Regions from separate parts of the Gracilibacillus salinarum genome, predicted to be linked through region 3. Evidence: predicted binding sites of a transcription regulator. Region 3 holds the regulator's gene; each other region holds the start of a gene.
What was found. The regulator Rex, encoded in region 3, represses fermentation and respiration genes when NADH is low (regulators of the CRP and FNR family bind a similar motif). The targets are predictions, from matches to a motif close to TTGTGAAATATTTCACAA.
Positions count from the first base shown of each region.

Region 1: the regulator Rex is predicted to act here: its motif matches at 9,036-9,053, upstream of MUN87_RS12655 (YvcA-related protein).
Region 2: the regulator Rex is predicted to act here: its motif matches at 1,573-1,590, upstream of MUN87_RS09440 (AtpZ/AtpI family protein).

Region 1 is NZ_CP095071.1:2,724,788-2,735,169, forward strand. It holds gene MUN87_RS12610 (J domain-containing protein) at 1-69, opposite strand, end outside; gene MUN87_RS12615 (hypothetical protein) at 575-1,102, shown strand; gene MUN87_RS12620 (hypothetical protein) at 1,181-2,239, shown strand; gene MUN87_RS12625 (J domain-containing protein) at 2,925-4,163, opposite strand; gene MUN87_RS12630 (Hsp70 family protein) at 4,178-5,983, opposite strand; gene grpE (nucleotide exchange factor GrpE) at 5,976-6,578, opposite strand; gene MUN87_RS12640 (aspartate/glutamate racemase family protein) at 6,772-7,467, opposite strand; gene MUN87_RS12645 (DUF488 domain-containing protein) at 7,557-7,910, opposite strand; gene MUN87_RS12650 (hypothetical protein) at 7,937-8,269, opposite strand; gene MUN87_RS12655 (YvcA-related protein) at 8,275-8,880, opposite strand; gene MUN87_RS12660 (Fe3+ hydroxamate ABC transporter substrate-binding protein) at 9,104-9,268, shown strand; gene MUN87_RS12665 (hypothetical protein) at 9,330-9,560, opposite strand; gene MUN87_RS12670 (hypothetical protein) at 9,642-10,097, opposite strand.
Region 2 is NZ_CP095071.1:2,015,688-2,026,069, reverse strand. It holds gene MUN87_RS09445 (S8 family serine peptidase) at 1-1,504, shown strand, start outside; gene MUN87_RS09440 (AtpZ/AtpI family protein) at 1,808-2,029, shown strand; gene MUN87_RS09435 (ATP synthase subunit I) at 2,032-2,400, shown strand; gene atpB (F0F1 ATP synthase subunit A) at 2,423-3,148, shown strand; gene atpE (F0F1 ATP synthase subunit C) at 3,196-3,408, shown strand; gene atpF (F0F1 ATP synthase subunit B) at 3,582-4,109, shown strand; gene MUN87_RS09415 (F0F1 ATP synthase subunit delta) at 4,106-4,648, shown strand; gene atpA (F0F1 ATP synthase subunit alpha) at 4,670-6,178, shown strand; gene atpG (ATP synthase F1 subunit gamma) at 6,275-7,138, shown strand; gene atpD (F0F1 ATP synthase subunit beta) at 7,174-8,577, shown strand; gene MUN87_RS09395 (F0F1 ATP synthase subunit epsilon) at 8,620-9,018, shown strand.
Region 3 is NZ_CP095071.1:3,555,341-3,565,722, forward strand. It holds gene thiL (thiamine-phosphate kinase) at 1-422, shown strand, start outside; gene tsaE (tRNA (adenosine(37)-N6)-threonylcarbamoyltransferase complex ATPase subunit type 1 TsaE) at 427-879, shown strand; gene tsaB (tRNA (adenosine(37)-N6)-threonylcarbamoyltransferase complex dimerization subunit type 1 TsaB) at 879-1,577, shown strand; gene rimI (ribosomal protein S18-alanine N-acetyltransferase) at 1,570-2,016, shown strand; gene tsaD (tRNA (adenosine(37)-N6)-threonylcarbamoyltransferase complex transferase subunit TsaD) at 2,013-3,050, shown strand; gene abc-f (ribosomal protection-like ABC-F family protein) at 4,403-6,328, opposite strand; gene MUN87_RS16690 (redox-sensing transcriptional repressor Rex) at 6,522-7,172, shown strand; gene MUN87_RS16695 (DUF4305 domain-containing protein) at 7,205-7,414, opposite strand; gene MUN87_RS16700 (CPBP family intramembrane glutamic endopeptidase) at 7,422-8,129, opposite strand; gene groES (co-chaperone GroES) at 8,383-8,667, shown strand; gene groL (chaperonin GroEL) at 8,736-10,373, shown strand.

The sequences.
Region 1 (10,382 bases), 830 kb from region 3:
GCTACTCTCGTCAATATTAGCGTTGATTCCAAGGATTTCATAATGATTTTCGATTGTTTCTTTCGTCACTTTTGAGAACCTCCTTATAACACAAAATCCATACCTGCAATGGCAGTAAATGATGTTGGACTTATCCACCAATCATTTACTAACAAAAGAGGTATTCTACCATTCTATTATCACTGGAATAAACATTTAAACTCTAGATATGCTGAAATTTCCCAAAACACCCTACTATTCAATGGTAATAACAGGAGGAAGGAATTATATAAAACTTTTCCTCCATTTTATTAATATGATTACCTGTTGTATTTAACAGAACAAGTTTAACATCACCTTCTTAAAGAATCATCAGAAGTTCCCTACCCCTTAGAATGAGCTGTCGATATGTTCGTCCTCCATCATCATACGGATAAATACCAAAAAATGACTGCTTCGTTTCTGGGTTGACGATGCATTTTCTAACTCTTCGACAATTTTCTCATGTGAAAGATTCGAAAATGCACATTGACAAAAAAAAAAAAAACATGTTACGGTATTATTATACAAATTTTGGATAGGACTGTAATAATTTATGAAAAGAAGCAAAATCATTTCTTCAATTGGAATCGCCTTCGTATCACTCACATTATTTTCTACGGGTGTAAGCGCAGACACAAATGAAAATGAAAAATTAACAGAAGAACACCAAATCAATTGGGAAACAGAATGGAATAGCAAAGGTGATTTAGACAGTTCAATTGAGTTTGGAAGTGTTTCTGGTAGCGGTGGACAAGTCTCTTCTCGAAGTTGGGGATCCTTATCTACCGGGAAAACAAATACTTCTTCTGACTATGTGAATAACACGGTAACTAGCACTGGTACATCAAAAGGTAAAGTTCTCACTACAGTTACTTCAGCTACTACTAGTGTAAAAGACGTTAATACTGGAGTTTCAGTAAACGGTGATAAAAGTACTGCGATAGCTAAGTTTACAGCAGAATCCACAGCTACAATTCCGGCTATTTCTTTAAATTCTTATTGGGGTTTAACTATTCATACTGCTACAGATTCCGGAATTTTATATGAAGCTAGAACGGCGGATTCTTTGACGCATTTATGAAATATTTGAAATAATAGTATTGAAAATTGCACTAAGCAATTCTTGCTTAGTGCAATTTAGTTAGAAAGGATAAATATATTGAAAAAAACACTAATCATATTAATAAGTATTACTTTTTTGACTATAGGTTGTTCTAATAATGAATTAAACAAACAGTATAGTGATAGTGATGTGAAATTCTTATCTAGCAAGAGTGATGTATTAAACAGGTCAGAAAAACTAGAATTATTAAATCAATCGGATCAGATGGCTACTTCCTCTGTCCCTTTTACAGTAGCAAAAGCCTTTTTTCCAGATGATGAGTTTGTAAATAAGATAACTATACAAAAGGGGGAGAGCTTTACTTATCTTAAAGTCCCAAATGGTAGAAATAGTATCACTGGAGAAATCGTGGTTGAAAACGCTAAGAATGAAGATATTGAACTTCAAGTAATTTTCATGCAAGGCAATAATTCTGTTAAAGTGAGGCCTAAAGAAGCAGTAGAGTGGTCAAGATCCTTGAATTTTCAAGTTCCCTCGAAAACCTCTATTAGTCTCAATGTCGAAATCACAATTGATAAAGAAAGTTTTCAAGAGTTCTCATTTATACCAATAGAAAAAGTACCGAGTGACCAAAAGTTAGGTAATGAAACGATTACTAATTCTCGTTTTTTCTTACAACTAGATGATGTTACGATAAAGAATAAATCCTTAGAAGAACAATCATTCAAATTAAATGATAATGAAATTAATTCTTTAAAAAATCTTCTACCAACACCTACTTGGTTTGATGAAAACAAAAATGACATAAAATTTATATCAGACAAGGGCGAGTTCTTTAGTAAGAGACCTGTGAAAGGTATTAAATTAGATGCAATACCATATAGTACAAAGGTTGATATATTACTTTTTGATGAATATGGTAATTCATCATTAATAAAAGAAAATGTGTCTGTTGAAAAAAATAAAGAAAACTATATTTCTATAAGCGACAAAGTTATTAATGATATGTACGCTCAAGATATGCGGCAATATATTATGGTTACTAATAATAGAGAAGAAAATATTCTTGCAGATATCAGAGCACTGATACAAAAACAAAAACCATTTCCAACATCATATCAAGGGATTCTTGAATTACATCCCTTGAAGAATTAAACAAAAACAAAGAAGGTGTAATTTATTAATAAATGGTGTGTATATCAAATAATAAGCATAATATGTTTAGGTAGTTTTTTCTTTTTTGTAGAAACTAAAGGTCATGATTTTTTTCTTTCTTTTGTATCATCTGACCATAGGATAGGAATACAAATAAGTGTAGCATTAATTATATTGGTACTTTTAGGATTTAATTACCTAATGTTTTTTTTTCAAATCCAGAAACACAAACATCTCTTTAATCATAATTTTTGGAATAAAGCACCTTTTATTTTTACAATAATAGAAATATTACTAATTATCCTGTTTCTTTCATTTGGAGTTACTGGAGATCTTTTTATTTTAGTAGAACATCAAAGGTGGATTATTTATATTTTCATGACCTTGTTTATATCAGTATTATATTTTATAGTGTTAGCTGTCGTGGCTAGATATAATAATTCCTCAAGATCTATAATAAAAATTAGTTTTTATTGTACATTTCTTTTTTTAGTTATCTCTATATTCTTACTTTAACATAATTGTGCACAGGTGCCAGGCACCCTAAAAAGACAAAACCACTAATTTGTCCTCTGTGTGAGAACATTTCAATAAATGATCTTCCTACAAGTATCTTCATTTACACTGTACTCCCCGGCTGGACATAACCTGCAATTTGTCTTTTTGTGGTGACAGGCACCTAACACTATTTAACCTTCTTCAAATCGCGTTTCATTTGCCGGTTAAACCCTTCCGTTAACTCATCAAACAAGCTATCCCAACTATCTTTGAACTGCTTATACAGTACCGGATATTTTTTGCGCAGCTTAATGATTCCGGCTGCGAAGTCTTCTTTCTCTTCTTCAAATTCTGCTACAACAGACAGTGGGATGCCATCAAGTACGGACGCTACTTCCTCTGCTGGCAATTTGTCGGCATAAAACCATTGGAATCCTTTCAGATAAAGCAGCGGAAACATGTCTTCATCCCCGCCAAGTCTGTCTAATTCCTTCTGGGCCCGTGCGTTGTTCTTTACTTCAAATTGTAATTGTTTCAGTTCAGGATCGTTCTTATCTGATAAGAATGTAAGCAAGTTAATATAGACTTCCGCTTCTCTATATTCCGCAAGCTGATAATGCCCGCTAAAACTAGCCATTAACTGCTCGTACAACTCATCTCTGTCTTCTTGATTGGTGATATTTTTCATATGTTTTTTAAATTTACTCTGTACTTTCGATAAGGCTGACCACTCTCTGGACACGACGACCATTTCCAGCCATAAGAGATAAATGGGACCGTCATTTATTGTGTCGGTACCGTCCTCCGAAACGGAATTCTCCATCGTTTTCATCGCGTTCTTAAATTTCCCTATTTCAGCATAAAGGACCGCAAGAGACATCGCCAAAACCGGCGTGTACTCTGGAACCCGCTCCATACCTTGATGCAGCGTTTCAATCGCTTCCTCCATACATTCCATATCGGTTAACACTTTTACTTTTACCGAGTGCATAATTGCCACTTCTTCAGGATCGGAAACAGAGGTTAAGATATCCGTAAATATGCTTTCTACTTCCTCCAGGTCGTTTTTTAAGCCGGCTAATTGCATAAATCCGGCCTTCACGATTAAATTGTTAGAAGTTAGCTTGTCTGCCCGTTGAAGCAGATCTTCTGCTTTCTTGGCATCACCCTGCTCGATTGCGGATAGAGCATTTTCCAGCAAATCCTCTTCCTTGCCTCCGTATTTGCGTAAGAAGTCATATTCTTTTCGTTTGATCGGATCTTTTAGCGTTTCATACGCTTTTCGCACCTTTTCGAAGCCTTCTGGGTCTGTTTCGGGTGGATGCTCTTTCACTGCCTTAATATATTTCTCTTTAATTCTGCCCTGTCCAATATTGGCAGTGGTTCCTAGAATTTTATAATAATTTTCGATTTTTTCTTTCGCCATTTTCGACAACCTCCTTATAACTCAAGATCCATAAATAAGTCTGTTACCTCATCAATAGCCTCTTCTAATAACACCTCGTCGACTACGGCTATGGCCTCATTTAGATCATCTAAACAATGCTGGACTTGTACCTTGTCCTCACCGGATAACGTTTTTTCAGCTTCCTTGCAACGGTTCTTCCATTGTTTTGCCTCTTTAAGCAACTCCTCCAGCTCGGCATCCTCATCCAGCAGATCAAATAAGTCCGGCTGATCAAATTCCGGCAGCTCGTCCTCTCCTTGATAGGCTGCTTCTACTTTTTCCTTGCTCTGTTGTAATGCTTCTTCCGAACTGCGGTCCATCGCATCCTGCAGCGTTACTGTCATCGATTCACCTGTCGATACACTGGCAGCTGTTACTTCTAAAATACCGTTCAGATTATAACGGAAAGTGACTTCCACTGCCTCCGCACCAGCGGGACTAGCTGGCAGTCCTTTTAATACAAATTCATTTAAAAAGTGATTGTCTCTGGCTAACTCGTGTTCGCCCTGGAAAATTTGGATATGCACTTCTGTCTGATGGTCCACCACTGTACAGAATGATTCCGAACGCGTTACCGGAATGGTTGTATTTCTCGGAATAATGGCCTTGTAACTTAACAGTTCATCCATGACGTCTTCGATCACCGCGATACCCATGGAAAATGGGGCTACATCCGTCACAATCATCCCACTGTCCGACAATGCACCAGATTTCAATCCACCCTGGACAGCAGCACCATAAGCAACGGTCAGGTCCGGATCGATATTGCTCTGCGGCGATTGTTGGAAATAGTCCTCAATTAAGGCATGTACTTTCGGAATCCTTGTCGAGCCGCCGACCAGTAATACGTTATCAATTCCATCTGCAGCCAGTTCTGCATCTGTTAACACATCTTCCACCTTGGCCATCGTTTCATCAAGTAATGGGGAGATCAAGGTGACAAAGCTATCACGAGTTATGGTTTTGTATAATCCTAATGGCTTCTCGTTCTTCATTACGACAACCGGGATGGCGATATCAACTTGCTCTTCAGCAGACAGCTGCTTTTTTATTTTTTCTGCTTCCTCTTTCAACAAAGCCTTTCCGCGAACATCCTGACGCGGGTCTACGCCATGTTCTGACAGCATCGCTTCTGCCAGCCATTCTACTAACAGCCAATCAAAATCTTCCCCGCCCAGCTTGCTATTTCCGGTCGATGCTTTTACCTCCAGGATACCATCCATCATTTCCACGACGGAGACATCGAACGTCCCGCCACCTAAGTCATAAACGAGTATGTGACGATTTTCCTCTAGGTTCTGCAATCCATAAGCTAGCGCAGCAGCCGTTGGTTCATTGATAATTCGTTCCACGATGAAACCTGCCAGTTCTCCTGCTTTTTTCGTTGCTTTTCGTTGTTCGTCGGTGAAGTAGGCTGGTACGGTAATGACTGCCTCTTTCTCTCCTTCACCTAATCGCTCATCTACCTGCTCCTTCAAGCTCTGCAGGATCATTGCCGACACTTCTTCCGGTAAGTAGTTTTTGCCGGAAATCGGGATGCTGGCTGTTTCACCCATTTCCCGTTTCACGGTGGCCTTCGTTCTGTCTGGCATCCCTATCAGGGCGGCGCGGGCATCTTCCCCCACGATCACATTCTGATTAGGATCGATCAGCACAACGGACGGAACAATCTCACTGCCATCTTTAGCGGGGATTATTTCTGGTTTACCTTGATGAATATGAGCCACCGCTGAGTTCGTAGTACCTAAGTCAATCCCGACGATCGGACGAAACCCCTGATTTTTATCTTCCTTACTCATGTACATCCCCCTCTACTGTTATGACCTGTGCCTTGCGGATCACTTTGCCTTGCTCGTTAACAAACCCTCTTTTCAGCACCTCGACTACTTGATATGGAACGCTTGGTGTACTAGCCAGTTCTGATTTGGCAACCGTTTGCATGGATTCTGCTAGCTGTGGATCAAAGCCTTTCCCCAAGACTTCCACTTCATATACGCCTATGTTCTTCAGGTCAGTGAGCATAGTTTGTATCCAATGCTTGAGCATTTCTTCCCATTGTTTATCTGCTTCCTTAATTCCCGATGATACGTGATCCATTTCATCAATCATCGCCAAATGGGATTCTATCTGTTGCTTTTGCCGATGTTGATACTGGTTATTTTCATTTGATAGCTTGTCACGTTCCGTCTGTATAGACAGGACAGATGGTAAGTTGTCCAGTTTTTCTTCGATGTTCTTGCTCGTTTTCACCTGGTGTCTGGACAATTTTTTCAATTGATCGGTCACTTTCAACACATGCTCCTGTAACTCATCCACTTGTTGTTGCAGACGTTCCAGTTCGTCATGCTTATTTTCTTTTTCGTCTGAATTCTTACGCCAAAATTGCCAATTCATTGCTATCTCCTTGTTTGCTTTTTTTTCGACATGATTCTGCTCTACTTTTATTTTATCTGATGCGCTATGACATAACAAATCATATCCGGACAGAAACAATCTGCTATCCTCCGCCACATCGATTTAAACGGACTAGACTGACATTCACCCAGAAAAAACCCTGCTATTCAACGTAATAGCAGGGTTAAGAGAATTACAAGAAAACCTGTTCCAACATTTTATCAAGATGGATCTCGGTCGTATTTAACAGCGCAAGATCAACGTCGCCTTCTTTCAGTATCATCGGCAGTTCCGTGCACCCCAGAATGAGACTATCGATATGTTCTTCCGCTATCATCTTCTGGATAATTGCCAGAAAAGACTGCTTCGTCTCCGGGTTAACGATGCCATTTTCTAGCTCTTCGACAATTTTCTCATGTAGGAAGAGCTGGTCCTGTTCACTTGGAACGACGATTTCTTTTCCGTTTTCCAGGAATGGCTTTTTAAAGAAGTCATGCTCCATCGTGAATTTGGTACCGAGCAGTCCTACTTTCTTTAGTCCTTGTTCTGCGGCTTTTTCATAAGTTGCCTCCACGATGCTGATCATCGGTACCTTTGTTAGCTGGCTGACTTCCTCAAAGACAATATGCGGGGTGTTGGCCGAGATCACGATAAAGTCTGCGCCTATTGCTTCCAGTTTTTGTACTGCTTCCCCTACGTATTCGGTCAAGTCATTCAATCTGTTTTCACTAATACAAGCAAAAATGTTATACATATTAATACTGTTGATGAACAGCTCTGGCAGCACCTGTTTGCTGTTCAACTTGTCTTGATATTTTGCGATAAATGTTTGATAGTAGTCCACGGTTGATTCTGGGCCAAGCCCGCCTACAATACCTGCCTTTTTCACAGAAAATCCCCTCCACACCGTATTTTGCAAAACATGTATTTTATATACATATTATGACACAGATTGGATTCTTTGTGAATGCCTGCTGCTTATGTTTCGAGCAGCTCCTTCAAGATCATCACATGATTATACTCCAGCTCTTTCGTGGCAAAAAGGAGCGTGATCTCTCCATTATGCTCCTCGTAACAGTCCTTTAACTTCGCCAACGCTTCTCTCTTCTCCCCGTCATCTCTTAATTCCTGCAGATATTCGGTTCGAAATGTGGCAAACTTCTCTGGATCATGGCCGAACCATTTACGGAGACTGGGCGACGGGCCAATTTCTTTCAGCCATAAGTCCAGCTTTGCAGCCTTTTTGGAGACGCCTCTTGGCCAGACGCGGTCGACTAGTATGCGTATGTTATCGGTTTTGGTTGGTTGGTCGTAGATTCTTTTTAGTTTCATCGGATGCTCCTTGTGTCATTTTTACATCAAATATTATCCCGATAAGTCAACGTCATCTGTTGCTCGTTTATATCTTCTACCTGGTCATTTATATTGGTAACCATCTTGCTGATTTGTTGATCCGTATCCTCCAGAATCTGCAAATTATGCTGTTTGAGCCGTTGTGTTTGCTCAAGCATCGAATCGATGATCTCCCCTTTTTGATCTTCATTCACAATGATGGAATCAATTAATTGGTAGAATTCTTCTAAATAAATTTGTCTGATTTTATTCTCTAACTCTTCCGGTGAAAGATCCTGATATCCGATATCAATCAATCTCATTTTAAATGCCGGGCTAGAGATAATATCTTTCTCCATTACCATCACCCACCTTCTTTATCAAACAACTGAATATTTTTTAACCATTCGACTATTTCTTCTTTTTTGGCAATCCGTTTTTCTTCACACGCTTTAGCGCCTAGTTCTTTCGAGCATCTTATATCTGTAAAAATGTGAATTTGTTGTCCCTGCTCTTCTTTCCGAATTAATGTAGCAAGTTCCGTAACATCATCATATTTATATTCTGCAATTTCTACATGCTGATCTTGAAACGCAGAAGGAATTTCTTCAAAGCTTAAATCGACACCCATCCTTGACGTTATATCTTCTTTACCATGCGCTGCGTCGGATAAGAAGCTATAGTATTCTACCTGGTGACCTACATATATATTTTCAAAGTTTTTTGTTTCCATATTTACTAACTCACTGCGATTATCCGGGCCAATATTATAACTTTTCTCACTGATCGTCATATCTTCGGGAAAGTTCATTTGATATGCCCCGGTCTTGGAGACAAAAGAATAATAGCCTTCTTCCGTTGGTTCAGTTGATTCCATAAATCCCCGTGTAAATTCATCCTGAAATGCTGGCACATCAGGTAAATCCGTTGCATTCATTTCAGATGGTTTCGCATTTTGATTATTTGTCATTTGACAGCCTCCTAAAAAAACAGTTAAGACAACAAAGATAAGGAGATTTCGAATTTTCACAATAGCAGCCTCCAAGCTTACAGTATGACGTGATCATTATTCCATGTTTAGTGTACATAATATAGGAAAAAAATTGTAGTAATTACTGATAAATAATGGGAATTATTTTAAAATGAAGGTGTTGTTGGATAAAATCTCAGTAAAAACGCTTAGGAGGATGGACATGCTTGAACGAAAGCTGTATTGTTCCGATTGTAATAAAGAAATAGAAGCTGGAGAAGACATCTATGCAAAAATGAAGGCTCCCAAACATAAAATCATGGTGGAGATTAAAGCTTATTTAAAGAAGGAAAGCGATATTTTGTGCCAGGAATGCTTTGGGAAATGAAAGGATCCAAGCATCACTGTAGCGGATCGCTCTGAAAGCATCTTCTTGTAAAGATGCTTTCTTAACGTTTTTGATTGCGAAACGCTTCTAAGACAATGAATAAAATTCCCAATATTAGAGAAATCCAGATCACAATATCAATGGTGACTGGAGCCATATCAAGCATAGCTATCCAATTTCCTGAGGTTGCGATGTCATTGCTTGCAACTAATATTGCGGTGCTGATTAACTTACTTGCGTATATAACGGCAGCAATGAATAGTAATGAAATCCCGACAAGAGTACGCTTCACCTATATTCCCCCTTTTTATCGGCAGAATGGCTATTCCCTTCCGCCAATACTTCCTAAATAGTCCATACACTTACTCCTTCTTCACAATTCAAGCAATCTAACGATCTCACCAATATTATGGCCAACCCAGCACCCGATCAAGGGCAGAATATCGCTAGGATAGTCTAACTCCGTACCGCCGAAATCCAGAACAAACAAGCAAACGGTGAAAGCAACACTCATTCCCCCTACTATGACTGTTTCTATCATTGTTCGCCGCCTCCAGCGCTCCTCGCCGCGAAAATCTTTATCAAAGGCCGATACACGCTTCACCACCTTGGTTCCGATTGTCTTTCCCGTTTTTAAGGTATATAACATCATTGCTGTTACGACCCAGCCACTTACACTTAAAGATCCAAACACAAAATGGGAATTTCCTCCCATTTCGACTATACTTATATACAAGGCGAAACAAAACAGCAGGAGCAGATTAGTTTGGACTAATTTTATTTTTTTCAAACGCTTAACCTCTCGTATATCCCAGCCTGACTCAATCATTTTATCCTCCCTTCTTAGGAATTAGTTAGCATGACATATTTTCCGTGCTCTCTGTAATAGTCGAATACTCTTTGTTAGTAATCTTTCAGGAAATTCAGCCTGTTCTGATGCTAAGGTATACGCATATCCTAACACTTTTCCATCATTAATAAAATGTTACCCAAACAGTTTATAAGATTCTTAGTTTTTAGCATCAAGTATAGTTAAGATTTCACTTATGCCTTGCATGATAAACCCGTTCATCATGATCAAATAGCACCCACTTTCGTTCACTAGACTTCCTTC
Region 2 (10,382 bases), 1.5 Mb from region 3:
GACGTCTGTGCAAGTGATGGCTGCTATCGAAAAAGCGGTCAAAGATGGGATGGATATAATCAACTTATCTTTAGGTAATTCGATTAATGGACCGGATTGGCCGACGAGTGTTGCTGTTAATCGTGCTGCCGATGAAGGAGTGGCCGTCGTTATCGCCAACGGGAATACTGGTCCAGATCTATGGACAGTAGGTTCGCCGGCCACAGCTGACCATGTCATTTCTGTCGGTGCATCGACACCAGCAATGGAATCTGCCTATTTATATGAACGATTCCATGACAAAAAAATTAACATGTTACCGATGCAAGGCTCACAGCCATGGGATTTTGCCAGAGATATGAAGGTGACAAACAATCCAGATAAGATTGCACATGATACGATTTTAATAATAGAGCGAGGCGAGATTCCTTTTACGCAATTGGCTTATGAGGCACAGGAAAAAGGAGCCGCTGCTTTACTAATCGCTAATAATGAAGACGGCATGTTTCAAGGTGGCATTGATCCAAATATCACGATTCCTGTGGCAGCGATAACGAAGGAAGATGGCGAATGGCTCAAGCACAACCCAGGCTACTTGAACCTCGAATACCAGCATGTCCAGGATACCGTAACAGATTTTAGTTCGCGCGGACCTGTCACCGTTAACTGGGCGATTAAACCGGAAGTGGTAGCACCGGGTGCCGCTATTTTAAGTACAGTACCCGGCGGTTATCAGAAACTTAGCGGTACGAGCATGGCGGCTCCCCATGTCGCCGGCGTGATAGCCTTACTGAAAGAAGCCCATCCAGACTGGACACCGAAACAATTAAAAGCCGCTCTGCTGACAACCGCTGATCCATTTCAGGCTTTTGAACCAACTGCGCAAGGTGCAGGAAAAGTAAATGCGCAGGAAGCGATCAATACAGACACGCTGATCTATCAATCCTTATTGCGCTTTGGCAAAATTGGTGACAATAGTGAGCAGAAGCAAGACACACTAATCATCGAAAATATATCCGATCAGACGAAGGAATATGCCTTTCAACTGCCCGATCAGCAAAAAGCGATCCATTTTCAGCTGCCGCGGTCTTTTACATTGCAACCACATGAGAAAAAAGAAATAGTGGTGAAGGCAACGATCCGGCCTAGTTTATTGGAAGAAACGATTAAGCAAGGCTACCTGTATCTTAATGAAACGCCGATTCCGTATATGTTCCTGTCAGATGATCACGAGATTCCGACAGCGATGGGGCTCGAGCTGTCTGTTACCCCATTGGAAGACGGTTATCATTATCAGCTTTATTTAGTAGAAGAAGCAGAGAAATTAACAATTGATTTGTATAATCCGCAAACCTTCGCCTATGAGACGACCATTGTTGAACGTGAAGATTTGCAGCCTGGCGTAATTGAAGGGGATATCGAACGTAATTCAGACATAAAAGGTCAATATATTGCAAATATCACCATTGAAACGAAAGAAAAAAAGACATTTCAATACCAAACAATTTGGTATGGGAGTGGTTAAATGATCGGTTTTTCTACAAAAAAAGCGGTTGTTTCGACACTCGAATGAATTGTCACAATTCTTTCGAAAAGTGAAACTATTCACTTGAAAGCTGTTATTAAAGGGTTTTGATTACCGATGTGGATACTTGTCCGTTTATTTTTAGTTTTTGTGGTCAAAAGAGATTGACATTAGATTACCCCTATTGTATGCTAATTTAGTGTGGATGATAAGGGTTTCAATATAGTGACAAAATCTATCTGTTTGGTTAGATTTTCTTCCTTTGTACATATAAAGAGATTGTGCGAAATTAGGAGTGAGTAGATGTCACCGCCCAAGAAAAGTACCTATTACGGTTTGACAGTATATTCTGCAATTTTGTCACAACTTGTCGGAGCGCCACTTGTAGGGTTATTTATTGGAAGATTTATTGACAGACATTTATCCACATCACCACTTTTTTTATTAATCGGACTCTTTATCGGTTTAGGAGCCGGGTTATACGGAATGTTCCATTATGTTAGAGAGTTAACGGGAGACGAATGATAATGAATCAATATAAGCAAATAATTACCCGTCAGCGTAAATGGATGTTCTACCTTCTTGCATTATTTGTTCTTGGATTAGGCCTAACACCTTTTACGAGAATATTCCTCGGACTCCTCCTGGGAACTACACTAAGTTTTTATAATTTATGGGTAATGCAACGAAAGATCGACCGGTTTGGACAAGTTGTCGTAGAGGGTGGTCGTGCTTTCGGGATAGGAACCTTTACCCGTTTTGCCACTGCAGGATTAGCGGTGTTAATCGCTCTGTACTATGACGAACATTTCCATTCTTTATCGGTTATTATGGGATTAATGACAACTTATGTTGTTATTATGATAGATTTTGCACTATTTAGAAATCAAGACTAGCAAAGGAAGTGAGGTGAAGGAATTGGATCATGAGGCACCAATAGTTCATGATGTATTAGGAATTCCATGGTTGGATTTTAATTTATCTACTATTTTGATGACATTTATTGCTTCAGCAATAGTATTTATTATCTGTACGGTTGGAGCGAGAAAATTACAAATGAAGCCAACTGGTTTCCAGAATTTCATGGAATGGATTATTGATTTCGTGAAAGGTATTATTGGCGACACGATGGATTGGAAAACAGGTAAAACGTTCTTACCCTTGGGATTAACTTTACTAGTTTTTATATTTGTCAGTAATATATTAGGGGTTATTACTATGGTGGTTTTTGGGCACGACCTCTGGTGGAAATCACCGACTTCTGATGCGGTATTGACATTAACATTGTCATCGCTTGTCATTGTCTTATCCCATTATTATGGGGTAAAGGAAAAAGGGTTCAAGGAATACGCGAAAGATTATGTTAGACCTGTACCATTTTTACTTCCATTTAAGATTATTGAAGAGTTTACAAATACATTAACTTTAGGTTTGCGTCTCTTCGGTAATATCTTTGCTGGTGAAATTTTATTATCACTTATTACCAAAATGGCGATGATAGCTTTCCCTTTAACAACTGTCGTATCCATCGTTCCAATGGTGGCATGGCAAGGGTTCAGTTTATTTATAGGCGCTATTCAAGCATTTATTTTTACTATGTTAACGATGGTTTATATGTCTCATAAAGTGAGTTCAGACCATTAAAATAAAACAATTTTAATAATTTATACTTTTTAAAGGAGGAAACAATAATGGGTCCATTAGCAGCAGCAATAGCAATTGGTTTAGCGGCACTAGGTGCTGGTTTAGGTAACGGTATGATCGTAAGTCGTACAGTAGAAGGGATTGCACGTCAGCCAGAATTAAGAGGTGCACTTCAAACGACAATGTTTATCGGGGTAGCATTGGTAGAGGCGATTCCGATCTTTGCGGTAGTTATCGCGTTTATCGTAATGGGTAGCTAATAGTTTTAGATGAAACAGAATGGCGGAGTTCGTCGATGACAACCTTCGCCATTCGTTTATGAAAAAATATTCATTGCTAATTGGCATTGTGGTGCCGTTGTGCAACGAATTTGAATACAGAATGCAATTTATAGATGGATATAGATGATTATACGGAGGAAGGAGTGAACACTGTGCAACTTTTATCAAGTGGACTCATCATTCAGGCGTCAATCGGCGGTTTACATGGTGGAGATATTCTCTTCTCATTAGTCAGCTTTTTGGTTTTACTTGCTTTATTGAAGAAATTCGCGTGGGGACCAATCATGAATACCATGCAAAAGCGTGAAAATCATATCGCAAATGAGATCGAAACAGCTGAAAAGAACCGTGTCGATGCTGAAAAAGCATCACGTGAAGCGAATGAGCAATTGAAAGCAACACGTCAGGAAGCGCAACAAATTATTGAAGATGCAAAGAAAGCTGGTCAGGAACAAGAACGTTCGATTATCGAAGCGGCAAACCAAGCAGCAACTCGTATCAAGAAATCTGCTGAAGAAGATATCGCACGTGAGAAAGAAAAAGCAGTCGAAGCACTTCAGGCACAAGTGGCAACATTGTCAGTACAGATTGCTACTAAAGTGATTGAAAAAGAAATCGATGCAAAAGATCAGGAACAGTTGATCAGTGACTACATTAAAAAGATAGGAGAAGAGCAATGAGTAAAACGAATGTAGCCAAGCGTTATGCAGAAGCTCTTTTTCAAATTGCAACAGAAAAAGAAACGATTGATTTTCTTGAAGCAGAACTAGCAACAGTGAAAGAAGTTTTTCAAAATAATCAAGCATTTCTTAAGTTCTTGCACCATCCGAAAGTAGAAGCAGATAAGAAGAAACAACTGTTAAACGAAGCGTTCCAGGGATTCTCGAAGGATGTGTTACATACACTTTCGTTATTGGTGGACCGCCACAATGAAGCAATTATAGAAGATGTTGCAACAACTTTCATTACCCTTGCACAAGAGGCAAGAGGTGTTAAAGAAGCGACAGTCTATTCTGTTCGTGCATTGTCTGATGCAGAGCAGCAAGAGATTCAACAAGTATTCGTTAAGAGATTGAACATTAAAGAATTGAAGATAAATAATCAAATTGATCCGAAGCTTTTAGGTGGAGTGAAAATCAGAATTGGCAATACAGTGTATGATGGTTCCATCAAAGGAAAGCTCGATCGATTAGAACGACAAATCGCAACTGCAAATTAAGAACGATAGGGGTGAAATGGCATGAGCATTAAAGCTGAAGAAATCAGTGCACTGATTAAACAGCAAATCGAAAGCTATGATTCAGACATCGAAGTAGCAGATGTTGGTACAGTTATCGAAATCGGTGATGGTATCGCACGTGCACACGGTTTAGATAACGTAATGTCTGGAGAGCTTGTTGAATTTTCAAATGGTGTCATGGGTATGGCACAGAACTTAGAAGAATCAAACGTAGGTATTGTCATTCTTGGGCCATATACAGGTATTCGTGAAGGCGATGAAGTTCGTCGTACCGGCCGTATTATGGAAGTGCCAGTAGGGGAGGAACTTATTGGTCGTGTTGTTAACCCATTAGGACAACCTGTTGATGGTAAAGGTCCAGTGGAGACATCTAAGACTCGTCCAATCGAATCTCCAGCACCTGGTGTAATGGATCGTAAATCAGTTGATGAGCCATTACAGACAGGTATCAAAGCGATTGACGCATTAGTGCCAATCGGTCGTGGTCAACGTGAGTTAATCATCGGGGATCGTCAAACTGGTAAAACAACTGTAGCAATCGATGCTATCTTAAACCAGGCAGATCAGGATATGATTTGTATTTATGTAGCAATCGGTCAAAAAGATTCAACTGTACGTGGAACAGTAGAAACATTACGTCGTTATGGCGCGCTTGATTACACGATTGTAGTAACAGCAGGTGCCAGTGAACCAGCTCCATTACAATACCTTGCACCATATGCAGGTGTATCAATGGGTGAAGATTTCATGTATAACGGCAAGCACGTATTGGTTGTATATGATGATTTATCTAAACAAGCGAACGCATACCGTGAGCTTTCCTTATTATTACGTCGTCCGCCAGGTCGTGAGGCATTCCCAGGGGATGTATTCTACTTACACTCTCGTTTACTTGAGCGTGCAGCGAAGCTTAGTGATGCAAAAGGTGGAGGATCTTTAACAGCTCTTCCATTCGTTGAAACACAAGCAGGTGATATCTCAGCATATATCCCAACAAACGTTATCTCCATCACGGATGGACAAATCTTCTTACAGTCTGACTTATTCTTCTCTGGTGTTCGTCCAGCGATAAACCCGGGTCTATCTGTATCACGTGTTGGTGGTTCTGCACAGATCAAAGCGATGAAGAAAGTTGCCGGTACGCTTCGTCTTGACTTAGCGTCGTTCCGTGAGCTGGAATCATTCGCACAATTCGGTTCTGATTTAGATAAAGCAACAGCTGCTAAATTGAACCGTGGTCAACGTACAGTAGAAGTATTAAAACAAGGTCTTCACAAGCCATTAGTAGTAGAAAAACAAGTTATGATCATCTTTGCTTTAACAAAAGGGCATCTTGATGATATTCCTGTTACAGATATTACGCGCTTTGAAGATGAGTTCTTGAATTGGATGGACCAAAACAAGAAAGACTTGCTTAACTCAATCAGAGAAACTGGTCAACTAGCTGACGCTGACGAAATGAGCGGAGCAGTAGAAGAATTCAAGAAAACATTTGTAGTATCCGAATAAGAAGCAAGCGTTTCTGTAGCGAGTTAACGTTACAGAACTCCCTTCGCTTTCAATATAGGAAACGTTCAACCTTTTTGGAAAGGGCGGTGAAAAATAGTGGCATCTCTTAGAGATATAAAAACGCGTATTAATTCTACGAAAAAAACAAAACAGATCACAAAAGCTATGCACATGGTTTCTGCTTCAAAGCTAAATAAAGCAGAAGAATTAACGAAATCTTTTGATCCATACAGCAATAAGATTAAAGAAGTCGTCCATAGCATTGCCGGAAGTGGCCAGGATGCAGATCATCCCATGCTGCAAACACGTGAGGTGAAGAAAACAGCCTATTTTGTTATCACATCTGACCGTGGTTTAGCAGGTGCGTTTAATAGTGGAGTATTACGCCAAGTATATCGAAAAATAGAAGAAAAACATCAATCAAAAGATGAATATACGATTATCACTTTAGGTCGTATGGGTCGTGATTTCTTTAAGAAACGTGACATGCCGATTTTGAGAGAAATTACTGGTGTTTCCGATCAGCCAAGCTTTGCGGAAATTAAAGAATTAACATCTGAAACGGTACAACTTTTTATTGATGAAGAAATCGATGAATTAGTGATTTTCTATAATCACTTCATCAGTGCGATTTCACAAGAAATAACAGAGAAAAAGCTTTTACCATTAACAGACTTGTCCGAAATGTCTGAAGGGGTACAAAGCACGTATGAATATGAACCAAATCAACAAGAAATTTTAAATGTATTATTGCCACAATATGCGGAAAGCTTGATCTTCGGCGCACTTCTTGACAGTAAAGCGAGTGAACATGCATCTCGTATGACAGCGATGAAGAGTGCGACGGACAATGCGGATGATCTTATTGATGATCTGTCCTTACAATATAACCGTGCAAGACAAGCAGCCATTACGCAAGAAATCACCGAAATCGTCGGTGGGGCAGCCGCTTTAGAATAATACCATTCGGAATCATTTAGTTAGGAGGGAAATCGATGGCAAAAGGACACGTTATTCAAATTATGGGGCCGGTAGTTGACGTTAAGTTCGAAGACGGACACCTCCCTGAAATTTACAACGCGTTAAAAGTACAGTATGAAGCGAACGGTGAAACGCAGGATCTTACAGTAGAAGTTGCACTTCACTTAGGCGATGACGCTGTACGTACAATTGCAATGTCATCTACAGAAGGTGTACAACGTGGTGCAGCAGTATTAGATATGAACGCACCGATTTCTGTACCAGTAGGTGAAGAAACATTAGGCCGTGTCTTCAACGTATTAGGTGAGAAGATTGACCTTGATGAAGAATTAGGAGAACAAGTTCGCCGTGATCCAATTCACCGTCAATCACCGAAATTTGAAGATTTAGCAACAGAAACAGAGATCTTGGAAACAGGTATTAAAGTAGTAGACCTTCTAGCACCTTATATCAAAGGTGGTAAAATCGGTTTATTTGGTGGTGCGGGTGTAGGTAAAACCGTACTAATCCAGGAATTAATCAACAACATCGCACAAGAGCATGGTGGTATTTCCGTATTCGCAGGTGTTGGGGAACGTACTCGTGAAGGTAATGACCTTTACTACGAAATGAAAGATTCTGGCGTTATCGCAAAAACAGCGATGGTATTCGGTCAAATGAACGAACCACCTGGAGCTCGTATGCGTGTTGCCTTAACTGGTCTTACAATGGCGGAGCACTTCCGTGATGAGCAAGGTCAGGACGTTCTATTGTTCATCGACAACATCTTCCGTTTTACACAAGCAGGTTCAGAGGTTTCGGCACTTCTTGGCCGTATGCCATCTGCCGTTGGTTACCAGCCAACACTTGCAACGGAAATGGGTCAATTACAAGAGCGTATCACATCTACAAACAAAGGTTCTGTAACATCTATCCAAGCGGTATACGTACCTGCCGATGACTACACGGATCCGGCACCGGCTACAACGTTCGCTCACTTAGATGCAACAACAAACCTTGACCGTGGATTATCTGAGCAAGGTATCTACCCAGCCGTGGATCCACTTGCATCAACATCTCGTGCCCTTGACCCTGAGATCGTTGGGGATGAGCACTATAATGTTGCGCGTGAAGTTCAGCAAACAATCCAAAAGTATAAAGAATTACAAGATATTATCGCGATCCTTGGTATGGATGAGTTATCTGATGAAGATAAACTTACCGTTGCTCGTGCGCGTCGTATCCAGTTCTTCTTATCTCAGAACTTCCACGTTGCGGAGCAGTTTACAGGTCAAAAAGGTTCTTATGTACCAGTTCAGGAAACTGTTCAAGGTTTCCGTGAAATCCTTGACGGTAAATATGATGACCTTCCAGAAGATGCGTTCCGTCTAGTAGGTCGTATCGAAGAAGTAGTAGAAAAAGCGAAGCAAATGGCGTAAAAAACGCCTTTTGCTTTTATTCCAGCCTAAGGAGGGGTTCTGTTGAAAACACTAACAGTAAGTGTTGTTACTCCGGATGGCCCTGTTCTGGAAGATTCATTTGAAATGGTTAGCTGTAAAGCTGAGAGTGGAGAGCTCGGGATCCTACCAGGTCACATTCCGCTCGTTGCACCGTTATCAATAAGTTCTGTGCGCTTAAAAGGAGAAAATCCACATCGCATTGCCGTAAGTGGAGGATTCCTTGAGGTACGCCCTGACAAAGTGACCATCCTGGCACAATCAGCAGAGCAGCCAGAGGACATCGATATCGAACGTGCCCGCGCAGCAAAAGAACGAGCAGAACGCCGTTTACAAGCTAAACAAGATGAAATTGATTTCAGAAGGGCAGAATTAGCACTACAACGTGCCTTAAACCGAATCGAAATTAAAGAAAACAGATAAGTAACAAAAAAAGGTGGCTGCCGTAACCGTCCAGGTTATGCGCAGCCACCTTTTTTGCATAGGCTCTGCAATGTTCCATGTGTTAGACCTTCGTTCCGCGTAGGCACGGCACATAGCCGTCAAGTTAAGAAAAAATAGTCTTTAAACCTTTTTGCATGTTTACTCCTGTCATATCATCCATTCTTATGGACAGATGAGCAGAAAAAGGGAAAAAGTTGTCCATAAGAATGAATCTTACGGACAGTAGAAAAGGAAAAAAGCAAAAGCTGTCTATAAAAACTAAATCTATGACCAATCAAGGGTATCAAAGGAACTCTTGTGCCAATACTTGTGTAATTCGAAGCCGACAATACTTCGAGATTAGCTCCGCCTTATTTTTGGTCAGCCAAAAAAGTATAAAAATGCAGTCACAGCAGTAAACTTATAGAGTTTGAAGTTGAGTTCCTATAATATGGATTATGTAAACTGGAACTGTCTGACACGTAGTTAATTTTGATAGTTTTCATCTGCTTAGCAAAGCTCCGGAAATAGGCTCCGCGTCCTGTGGGCACGGCTTCAGCTAGGCTACTACTTGAAAATGCTTCTTTGCTGCCTTGTGCCGAGGAAGCTCACTTCGAAGCAATGCTTGCAGACACAGGCACAAATGAAGTGGATCTTCAGCTCGCGCTGATTCCACGGGAGTCTCCGCCTATTTCCTACGCTTAAGGAAAATGCTACAACGGATGTAACAGCAAAAAGCAGTGGTTCTAGGCATTGTTGAATAGCTATTATATATGCATCCGATCAATATGCTAGCTCTTACAAAAGTTGTAGAGTCCCTATCCTAGCGTAGGCCAACCACGTAGACTCCCGCGGGATCATGCAGGCGCTGAAGATCCACAACGTCTGCACCTGTGTCTACTAGTAACGCTTCGAGGTAGGCTTCCTCGGTGCAAGGCAGCAGAGTAGTAATTCTAGTAGTAGCCTAGCTTCAGCCGTGCCCCGCAGGACGCGAAGTGGTTGGACGGAGCGGTATCACAGCACATGAATCATTTCAAAATTACCACTAAGCATAAAGCAGCTACTTTACATAATCCATATTATAGGAAGTTGTTTAGTAATGAAGTCAATTAGGACCGGGTGGTTTATGCACGTTTTTCTTAAAACGATCTGCATTATTAGTAGTCATAGAATATCCTTTCACTGCGTTAGTTCTACAACAGGTGAAGCAGCTAAGAGAAGGGAACAAAGCATGGTTAGAGAATTAAATCGACACTGATGGATAAATTTCAATATGTTTGAAGCGTCAGTACATAGCGTAGACCATCCACATACATTCCCGCAGACGCGAAGTGGTTAGCCGCATCGGTATTCCACCAATCCCA
Region 3 (10,382 bases):
ATCGGCACCAGATGCCAACCCCAAGAGTCTCATTTATCAATCAATCTGTTCCAATAGAACGGATGGCGTTAAATGACGTAAGTGATGGTATTGCAAATGAAGCCAATGAAATCGCAGCGTCTTCACATAAAGGGCTGCTGTTGGACTATGATCGAATCCCATATCACGAGTTACTTGCAAAGTATTCACCAGATAATCTGTATCAATGGATATTGAGTGGTGGAGAGGATTTTGAATTATTAGGCACAGTTCCACTTGAAGATTGGGATAGACTGATGGATTATGCGAATGCTACTGGCACTATGCTTACTGCAATCGGTACGGTAGTAGATGATGAAAAATATAACGGCAAAGCCTGGTTACGATATCAAGGTGATTTAAAAATCTTAGATAAATCAGGTTATACACATCTGAAAAGGTGATAACATGGAAGAATATATATTTGAAACAGCAACTGAAGAAGAAACGAAACGATTGGCCAGTAAATTAGCTACTTTACTGAGACCTAATGATGTCATTACGCTTGAAGGTGATTTAGGCGCTGGAAAGACAACTTTTACTAAGGGACTTGGTGCGGGCCTGGGGGTTACCAGAACAATTAATAGCCCTACATTTACAATTGTAAAAGAATATCAAGGTGAAATCCCACTGTACCATATGGATGTTTACCGTCTGGAGAATAGTGAAGAAGATATCGGATTTGATGAATATTTTAATGGAGATGGAATTACGGTTGTCGAATGGGCACATTTTATCGAAGAATTTCTACCTGATGAGCGATTGGCGATTCAGATGAAAAGGATAGATGAAACGAAACGGAAGATTATTTTTCAGCCCGTTGGTCATTACTTTCATTCCGTATGTAAGGAGTTATATTAATGAATGTGTTGGCGATAGATACTTCCAATCAGATATTGGGAGTAGCGGTGAGTTCAAATGGAGCGATAAAGGCGGAATATACAGCTAATGTAAAACGTAATCATTCGATCGGTTTAATGCCGGCTATAGACTATGTGATGAATCAAGCTGGGTTAAGCCCTGATCAATTAGATCGGATTGCCGTCGCGAAAGGACCAGGCTCTTATACCGGGGTCAGAATAGGATTGGCAACGGCCAAAACAATGGCATGGACATTGCAGATTCCAATAGTGGCGATTTCGAGTTTAGCGTTACTCGCGCATAATGCAAGATATGCAAAAATGATGGTTTCTCCTTTTTTTGATGCACGAAGGGGTCTGGTGTATACCGGGTTATACGAGTATCAACAGGGTCATTTACAAGAATTGACGGAGGACCAGAATATCTTAATGGAGCAGTGGCTAGAAGATTTAAAACAACGTGCACAACCAGTACTTTTTCTAAGTCAGGATTTAGATAAACATCAGGAGTTGATACAAGAAAAACTCGGGGACTATGCGCACTTCCCTTATGCAGTGGATAATCTTCCGCGTCCAGGCGTCCTTGCTTTATTGGCTGCAGATTATCAGGAGAGCCATGTCCATGAGTTAACGCCGAACTATATTAGGCTTGTAGAAGCTGAGGCAAATTGGTTAAAGGAACAAGAGAAAAATGTCTAGTGTAGAATTTCGCAAAATGGAACCAGAAGACTTACATGCGGTTAAAGAAATAGATAAGCGTTCCTTTTCGGTACCTTGGCCAGATGATATCTATGATCAGGAATTATTCAAAAACACTTATGCACATTATTTTGTAGCTGTTGTGGATAAGAAGGTAGTCGGTTTTTGCGGCGTGTGGATGGTAATTGATGAAGCACAAATTACGAATATTGCGATTGATCCGGATTACCGGGGAAAAGGATACGGCAAAGGATTATTTCAGTATGTGATCAATTACGCAGTTGCCAGTGGGATTATACAATTATCATTAGAAGTACGTGTTTCTAATCTGGCTGCACAGAAAATGTACAAGAAATTCGGTTTACAACCTGGTGGTATACGTAAAAACTATTATACTGACAACCAGGAAGATGCTTTAGTATTGTGGGTGAGTTTATGAGTGAATATATTTTAGGAGTGGAGACGAGCTGTGATGAGACAGCGGCGGCTATCATTAAGGACGGTACCGAAATTGTATCGAATGTAGTAGCTTCCCAAATTGAAAGCCATCAGCGATTTGGTGGGGTGGTACCTGAAATAGCTTCCAGACATCATGTTGAACAGATCACACTCGTATTAGAGGAGGCTTTTGTGAAGGCTGATTTAACAATAGATGATATCGATGCGATTGCAGTGACAGAAGGTCCCGGTCTTGTTGGTGCACTGCTTGTTGGTGTGAATGCGGCAAAAGGTTTAGCCTATGCTCACCAAAAACCGTTAATAGGCGTCCATCATATTGCTGGTCATATTTATGCAAACCGTTTAGAAAAAGAATTTGCATTCCCATTATTAGCGTTAGTTGTTTCCGGTGGTCACACGGAGCTAATCTTAATGAGAGGTCATGGAGAATTTGAGATTATTGGTGAAACGCGAGATGATGCGGCGGGAGAAGCATATGATAAAGTAGCCCGGACGCTCGAATTGCCGTATCCAGGCGGACCAAAAATTGATACCTTGGCACATCAAGGTGAAGAGACGATTGACTTTCCTCGTGCCTGGCTGGAAGACGATTCATTTGACTTTAGTTTTAGTGGACTAAAATCCGCAGTTATTAACACGCTTCATAATGCGAAGCAAAAGGATTTGAGCTTAAAGCAGGAGGATGTAGCAGCAAGTTTCCAGGCTAGTGTGGTGGATGTGTTAACAGAAAAAACGTATAAAGCAGCGAAACAATTTGATGTAAAGCAAGTTATTGTGGCTGGTGGAGTTGCAGCTAACAAAGGTTTACGCTACGCAATGGAGCAAAAATTCCAAACAGAAAAGACAATGGAATTGCTGTTCCCGCCATTATCCTTATGTACGGATAACGCAGCGATGATAGCAGCGGCAGGTTCAATTGCCTACCAACAAGGTCATCGTGCCACATGGGATCTAAACGCCAACCCGGGTTTAAGTCTAGAAAGATACGCCAAACGATCAACGCCAGAAAGTTAAGACTTTCTGGCGTTTTTCTTGTTAGTACAGAAAGTATAAAAGTGTAGTAATAGCAGAAATCATATGGATTTAGCTATCATTTTGATGTAATATATGTTGCTGAAATACCTCTTCGTCCAACCACTTCTCGGGGCACGGCTGAAGCTAGGCTATTACTCGGATAACTTCTCTGCTTCCTTGCACCGAGGAAGCCTACTTCGAAGCATTACTAGTAAACACAGGTGTTGACGTTGTGGATCTTCAGCCGGGAGTATATGTGATAGGCCTACGCTGATGTATAGCCCCTTAATTCATGCAACAGCTAGGATATGAAGTGCTAACTGCGAGATTTATATCCAACGCATGAGAAGAAGAGTAATCTTCAAGCGAAAGAAGTAGCAATCGAACGTCCAACGCATGAAGAAGAGGAAACTTCAAGCGAAAGGAGTAGCAAAAGAACGCCCAACGCATGAAGAAGGGGAAACTTCAGGCGAAAGGAGTAGCAAGAGGACGCCCAACGCATGAAGAAGGGGAAACTTCAGGCGGAAGGAGTAGCAAGAGGACGCCCAACGCATGAAGAAGAGGAAACTTCAAGCGAAAGGAGTAGCAAAAGAACGTCCAACGCATGAAGAAGGGGAAACTTCAGGCGAAAGGAGTAGCAAGAGGACGCCCAACGCATGAAGAAGGGGAAACTTCAGGCAAAAGGAGTAGCAAGAGGATGCCCAACGCATGAAGAAGAGGAAACTTCAGGCGAAAGGAGTAGCAAGAGAAAGCCCAACGCATGAAGAAGAGTAATCTTCATACGAACCTGATAAACATTACCAAACATCATCTGTCTACACAATAAAAAGTCTAAAACTAATAAGCTTCAGGCTTTCCTTTTTATTTAGTAAGAAAATAAATAAATGCAATCACAGCAGTAATCAAATTGAACATGAAGTTGGACTCTTCTCTAATATGATTACTAACCAAGTATCCATATGGAGAAATTTAATGTGCAAGAATACAGCTCCGTGCCCACAGGACGTGGAGCCTATTTCCGAAACTTTGCTAAGCAGATAAAAAATATCAAAATGACCATCTTGCCATACAGCCTTAGTTATTATAGGATCAAATCTTTCATTTTTTTAGCTTTTCGACATTATCCACAAGCAAATGAGCAATAATGTGAATAAATTAAAGAACGTTGTCATATCAAGAATTAAAGCGCATGAAAAAATGTGGATAAATATCATTATAATTGTGGATAATGTGGACAATTATCTTAATAACTGAATTAGTAGGGGTGAATAAGTGGATAACTCTGTGTATAAAGTGGAAAGGATCATAAATAAAAAGGACAAATTACCCACAAGGCAATTTGTCCTTTTCGACTATTCGTGTAATGATTCCCATTCTTCCATTAAATTATCCACTTTTGCTTGTGCTGCTTTCTCTTGATTCGACAATTCCAGTGTTTTTTCATGGTCTTGAAATACTTCAGGATCGGATAATTGCTGATGAATTTCTTCCATTTCAAGTTCTAATGATTCAATCTCATTTTCTATCTCTGTGATGCGGCGATCCCTTTTTCGTTGTTCTTTTTTTAGTTGTTTTTCTTGTTCGAAATCAGATTTCGCTGTTGTCTTTTTTACTGTCTTTGCTTGTTCAGCTTCTATTAAAGCAGCAAGCTCCTGTTCTTCTTGCTTTTTTTCCACATAGTAGTCATAGTCTCCAATATAGAGTGTTGTCTTATCAGGCTGCATTTCTAATACATGGGTCGCGAGCTTGTTGATAAAGTAACGATCATGCGACACAAAAAGAATGGAACCAGGATAATCGATTAAAGCAGATTCTAACACTTCTTTACTATCCAAATCCAAATGGTTGGTCGGTTCATCCAGTAATAAGAAATTTGATTTCTCCATCATAAGCTTCGCAAGAGCCAGTCTTGCTTTTTCTCCACCACTTAAGGCAGATACGTTACGCAAGACATCATCGCCGGAGAATAAGAAGTTACCCAAAATTGTGCGGATATCCTTCTCATCCATAGAAGGATAGTCATCCCATAATTCTTGTAAAACGGTCTTCTTCGTATTTAATTGTGTTTGTTCCTGATCATAATAGCCAATTTGGACATTAGCACCGAGTTGGATTTCTCCTGATGCAGGATCTAATTGACCGATTATTGTTTTTAGCAATGTCGACTTCCCTACCCCATTTGGTCCAACAAGCGCGACACTGTCGCCACGTTCAATGTGCAACCGTAAATTGGAAAATGTATCAGAAGAAGCGGTGTGATAGCGAAAGGCTAAATCATTAATTTTCAACACGTCATTGCCACTTCTTCTGTCTACGGAAAAGCTGAATTTAGCGGAACTTTCGTCACCTGCGGGCTTGTCCATGACTTCCATTTTCTCTAATTGTTTTCTTCTGCTCTGAGCTCGCTTGGTAGTCGAGGCACGTACAATATTTTTTTGAATGAAGTCTTCCATTCTCTTGATTTCTGTCTGTTGTTTTTCATATTGTTTCAGATCACGTTCATAGTTGGCAGCTTTTTGTTCTAGATATTTACTGTAGTTGCCATGAAATTTACTGGAATGATGACGAGAAATTTCATAGACAATATTCACGGTTTTATCTAAAAAGTAGCGGTCGTGAGAAACAATCACAACTGCACCGGAATAGCTGTTTAAATAGCCTTCGAGCCAGGTAAGTGTTTCGATATCCAGGTGGTTGGTCGGTTCATCCAAAATCAGGATATCTGGTTTTGTTAAAAGTAGCTTTCCTAGTGCTAATCTGGTTTTCTGACCTCCACTTAAAGTAGCAATTGGCGTATCCCACATCGATTCCGGGAAAGCAAGACCATTTAAGACCGCTTTGACGTCTGCTTCATACTGATAGCCACCATCTAATTTAAATTGTTCTTGTTTCTGATCATATTTGGCAAGTAACTGCTGATAACGATCGTGGTCTGCAAGCAAATCAGGATCACCCATCTGCTCTTCCATCTTACGTAGCGCTTGTTCATCTTTTTGAAAATGTTCAAAGATCTTCAGCATTTCCTGCCAAATGGTTTCATCAGAATCTAAACCGGAATGCTGGGCAAGATATCCTAACGATACTTCCTTTGGTTTATGAATTTCTCCCTCGTCGTAGCTCAGTTGACCGGAAATAATGTTGAGCAGTGTCGATTTACCGGCACCATTCCGACCGACGATTGCAATACGTTCATTGCTTTTAATTTCTAGTTTAATATTGGATAAGATCAGTTCTGCACCGAATCTTTTAGTTAAATTGTTTACTTGTAAATAAATCATCTGGTTCACCTCTAATGTATTAAGTGTATCTAAAAGCAGATAGCACTGCAAGCGGCTGTTATTCATTTCAACATTTTGTGCAATCAATATGTGTTAAGTGAATAATTTCACGACATTTGTGGATATATCTGTTAGAATAAAAGTAAGTAAAATCCTTCACAAGTTAGAAAGCGATTAAAAGTAAGGGGAATGAATGATGTCGAATCAACACAAAATACCACAGGCAACAGCTAAACGTTTACCTTTATATTATCGATTTTTGAACAATTTGCATATTCAAGGGAAATCACGAGTTTCATCCAGGGAGCTAAGTGAAGCAATAAAAGTAGACTCCGCAACGATTCGAAGGGATTTCTCCTATTTTGGTGCACTTGGAAAAAAAGGTTACGGCTATAATGTGGAATATTTGCTCGGATTCTTTCGTAAGACATTGGACCAGGATGAGAATACACCTGTAGCATTGATTGGGGTAGGTAATTTAGGAACCGCTTTTTTGAATTATAATTTTACCAAAAACAACAATACGAAAATCGAAATGGCTTTTGATGCAGACAAACAAAAAGTAGGAAGTACGATTGGTGATGTTCAGGTCCATCACATTGATGAACTTGAAGACTATTTGGATAAGATCTCGGTAGCTATTCTAACCGTACCTGTGTCAGAAGCACAAAATATTACGGATCGGCTCGTCGATGCTGGCATCAGTGGCATTCTTAACTTTACACCGGCTCGAATTACCGTGCCCGACAGCATCCGTGTTCATCATATTGATTTGGCAGTGGAACTGCAATCCCTTGTTTATTTCATGAAGCATTATCCATTGAATGATGATAATGATGAATGATAAAAAATAACCATCCTCGTAATGAAGGATGGTTATTTTTTCTTTTTATCATTCGCTTTTTTTATACGAAAGTGCAGGTTCACAAGCCGTATGGCAACCACGATATCGATCGTCGCAAAGGTCGCTAAAAAGATGGTGATAAAGTTAAATACTGTGTCTTCTGCCGATTGTACTGCGATGTAAATAAACAATACAGACAGTACAATATAAAAGAAGGCAGAACGCAAAGGTGATATACGCATAATCCTATTATCCTCCAATAATAATCGTCATTAGTTCCTCTAATTGCTTCATTTGTTGTTCGATCTGTTCTGAATCTAATGAAAGTTGTCCGATTACAGCGAATGTATTAATCGACATGTGTGCAATAATCGGTACAATAATTCGTTTTGTTTCCACATATAAAAAGGCAAAGATCATCCCGATGGCTGTGTAGGTTAGTAAATGGCTGAAATCCATGTGTACAGCAGCAAAGATCAGACCTGAAATAATCGCTGCAAAAAAGAAATTCATTTTTTTATACAGTGACCCGAAGATAGCCTTTCGAAAAACTAACTCTTCTAATATTGGACCTAATACTGAAATGATGATAATGAAGATCGGCATTTGTCGAGCTACATTCATCAAATCCATCGTATTTTCTGACCCAGGTTTAATTCCGAATACGAATGTTTCGATCAGGATGGATGCATATTGTCCAATCATGACGAGAAAGAAACCGAGTATTGACCATAGAATAATATTTCCTATTCTTTTATGTTCCAGGTCGAAGAATTCTTTCATTTCACCTTTTAATATAATGAATGAAACAACTAACGCCAATGCAAATGTGATTACGGACCACCATGTAGAGAAAGTTTCCATATCAGTGATTAAATCTCTAAAAGGTAACGCTAAAAAAATGGAAAACTGCATGGCAACATAGGTGACAATCAAATATATATATTTTTTTGGCAACGTATAACGACTCCTTAATTTTCTTTTTCTATCATGATACGTATTTTAACATAAATTTAGAATAAAATTGAAATAGTTCGTCTACATATAGAAGTGTGAGTTAGAACAGCGAAAAAAATTCATTAATCGTTAGTAAAATACTTGCAAAAAATGCTTGTATTCATTATTATAAGAATTGTGTTAGCACTCCCTGTATTAGAGTGCTAATAATCGACAAATTATTGAATGTGAAATTCAAGGAGGTAACGAAAAGATGCTTAAACCATTAGGTGATCGTGTCATTATTGAGCTTGTAGAGCAAGAGGAAAAAACAGCAAGTGGAATTGTTCTTCCAGATTCTGCGAAGGAAAAACCACAAGAAGGTAAAGTTGTAGCTGTTGGTTCTGGTCGTGTAACAGATAACGGAGAAAAAATTGCCCTTGAAGTAGAACAAGGCAATACGATTATTTTCTCTAAATTTGCTGGCACTGAAGTGAAATATGAAGGTAAAGAATACTTAATTCTTCGTGAGAGCGACATCTTAGCAATTATCGGCTAAGGATAACGAAGAGCATTAACAATAAAATCACATACATTTTTTAAAATTTTCGGGGAGGTTTTTCGATTATGGCTAAAGAATTAAAGTTCAGTGAAGAAGCACGTCGCGCAATGCTTCGAGGGGTAGATACACTTGCAAATGCAGTAAAAGTAACACTTGGACCAAAAGGTCGTAACGTTGTTTTAGATAAAAAATACGGTTCTCCACTTATTACGAACGATGGTGTAACTATCGCAAAAGAAATTGAATTAGAAGATAACTTTGAGAATATGGGTGCTCAGCTTGTATCCGAAGTAGCATCTCAAACAAACGATGTTGCGGGTGACGGTACAACTACTGCAACGGTTCTTGCACAAGCAATGATCCAGGAAGGTCTAAAAAACGTTGCATCTGGTGCAAACCCGGTAGGCGTTCGCCGTGGTATCGAAAAAGCGGTTGAAATCGCAACAGAAGAGCTTCGCAAGATCTCTAAACCAATCGAAGGAAGAGATTCGATTGCACAGGTTGCGGCTATTTCTTCTGCTGATGAAGAAGTAGGTCAACTGATCGCTGAAGCAATGGAACGTGTAGGTAACGATGGTGTTATCACAATCGAAGAATCTAAAGGCTTCAACACAGAATTAGAAGTAGTGGAAGGTATGCAATTCGATCGTGGTTATGCTTCTCCATACATGGTTACAGACCAGGACAAAATGGAAGCAGAACTTGAAGATCCGTATATCTTAATTACAGATAAGAAAATCAATAATATCCAAGAAGTATTACCTGTACTTGAGCAAGTCGTACAACAAGGTAAACCACTTCTTTTAATTGCTGAAGATGTAGAAGGCGAAGCACTTGCTACATTAGTAGTAAACAAACTTCGCGGTACATTTAATGCAGTAGCTGTAAAAGCTCCTGGATTCGGTGATCGTCGTAAAGCAATGCTAGAAGATATTGCAACGTTAACAGGTGCAGAAGTAATCACAGAAGATCTTGGTTTAGATCTTAAGAACACTGGTATCGAACAATTAGGTCGCGCTTCTAAAGTAGTGGTAACGAAAGAAAACACTACCGTTGTAGAAGGTGCTGGAGACCCAGAACAAATTTCTTCCCGTGTCGCACAAATCCGTGCACAAATTGAAGAAACAACTTCTGAATTCGATAAAGAAAAATTACAAGAACGCCTTGCTAAATTAGGCGGCGGTGTAGCAGTAGTTAAAGTCGGTGCTGCAACTGAAACAGAATTAAAAGAACGTAAACTTCGTATTGAAGATGCATTGAACTCTACTCGTGCAGCAGTTCAAGAAGGTATCGTTTCTGGTGGTGGTACGGCACTGCTTAACGTATACAATAAAGTCTCTGAACTTAGCCTTACAGGTGACGAAGCTACTGGTGTAAGCATCGTACTTCGCGCACTAGAAGCACCAGTACGTCAAATCGCAGAGAACGCTGGTTTAGAAGGTTCTATCATTGTAGAACGTCTGAAAGGCGAGAAAGTCGGCATCGGCTTCAACGCAGCAACTGGCGAATGGGTAAACATGATCGACGCTGGTATCGTTGACCCAACAAAAGTAACTCGCTCAGCTCTTCAAAATGCAGCATCTGTATCTGCTATGTTCTTAACAACAGAAGCAGTAGTAGCTGACATTCCAGAAGAAGGCGGCGGTGCCCCTGATATGAGTGGAATGGGTGGCGGAATGCCTGGTATGGGCGGCATGATGTAAAAACAACTT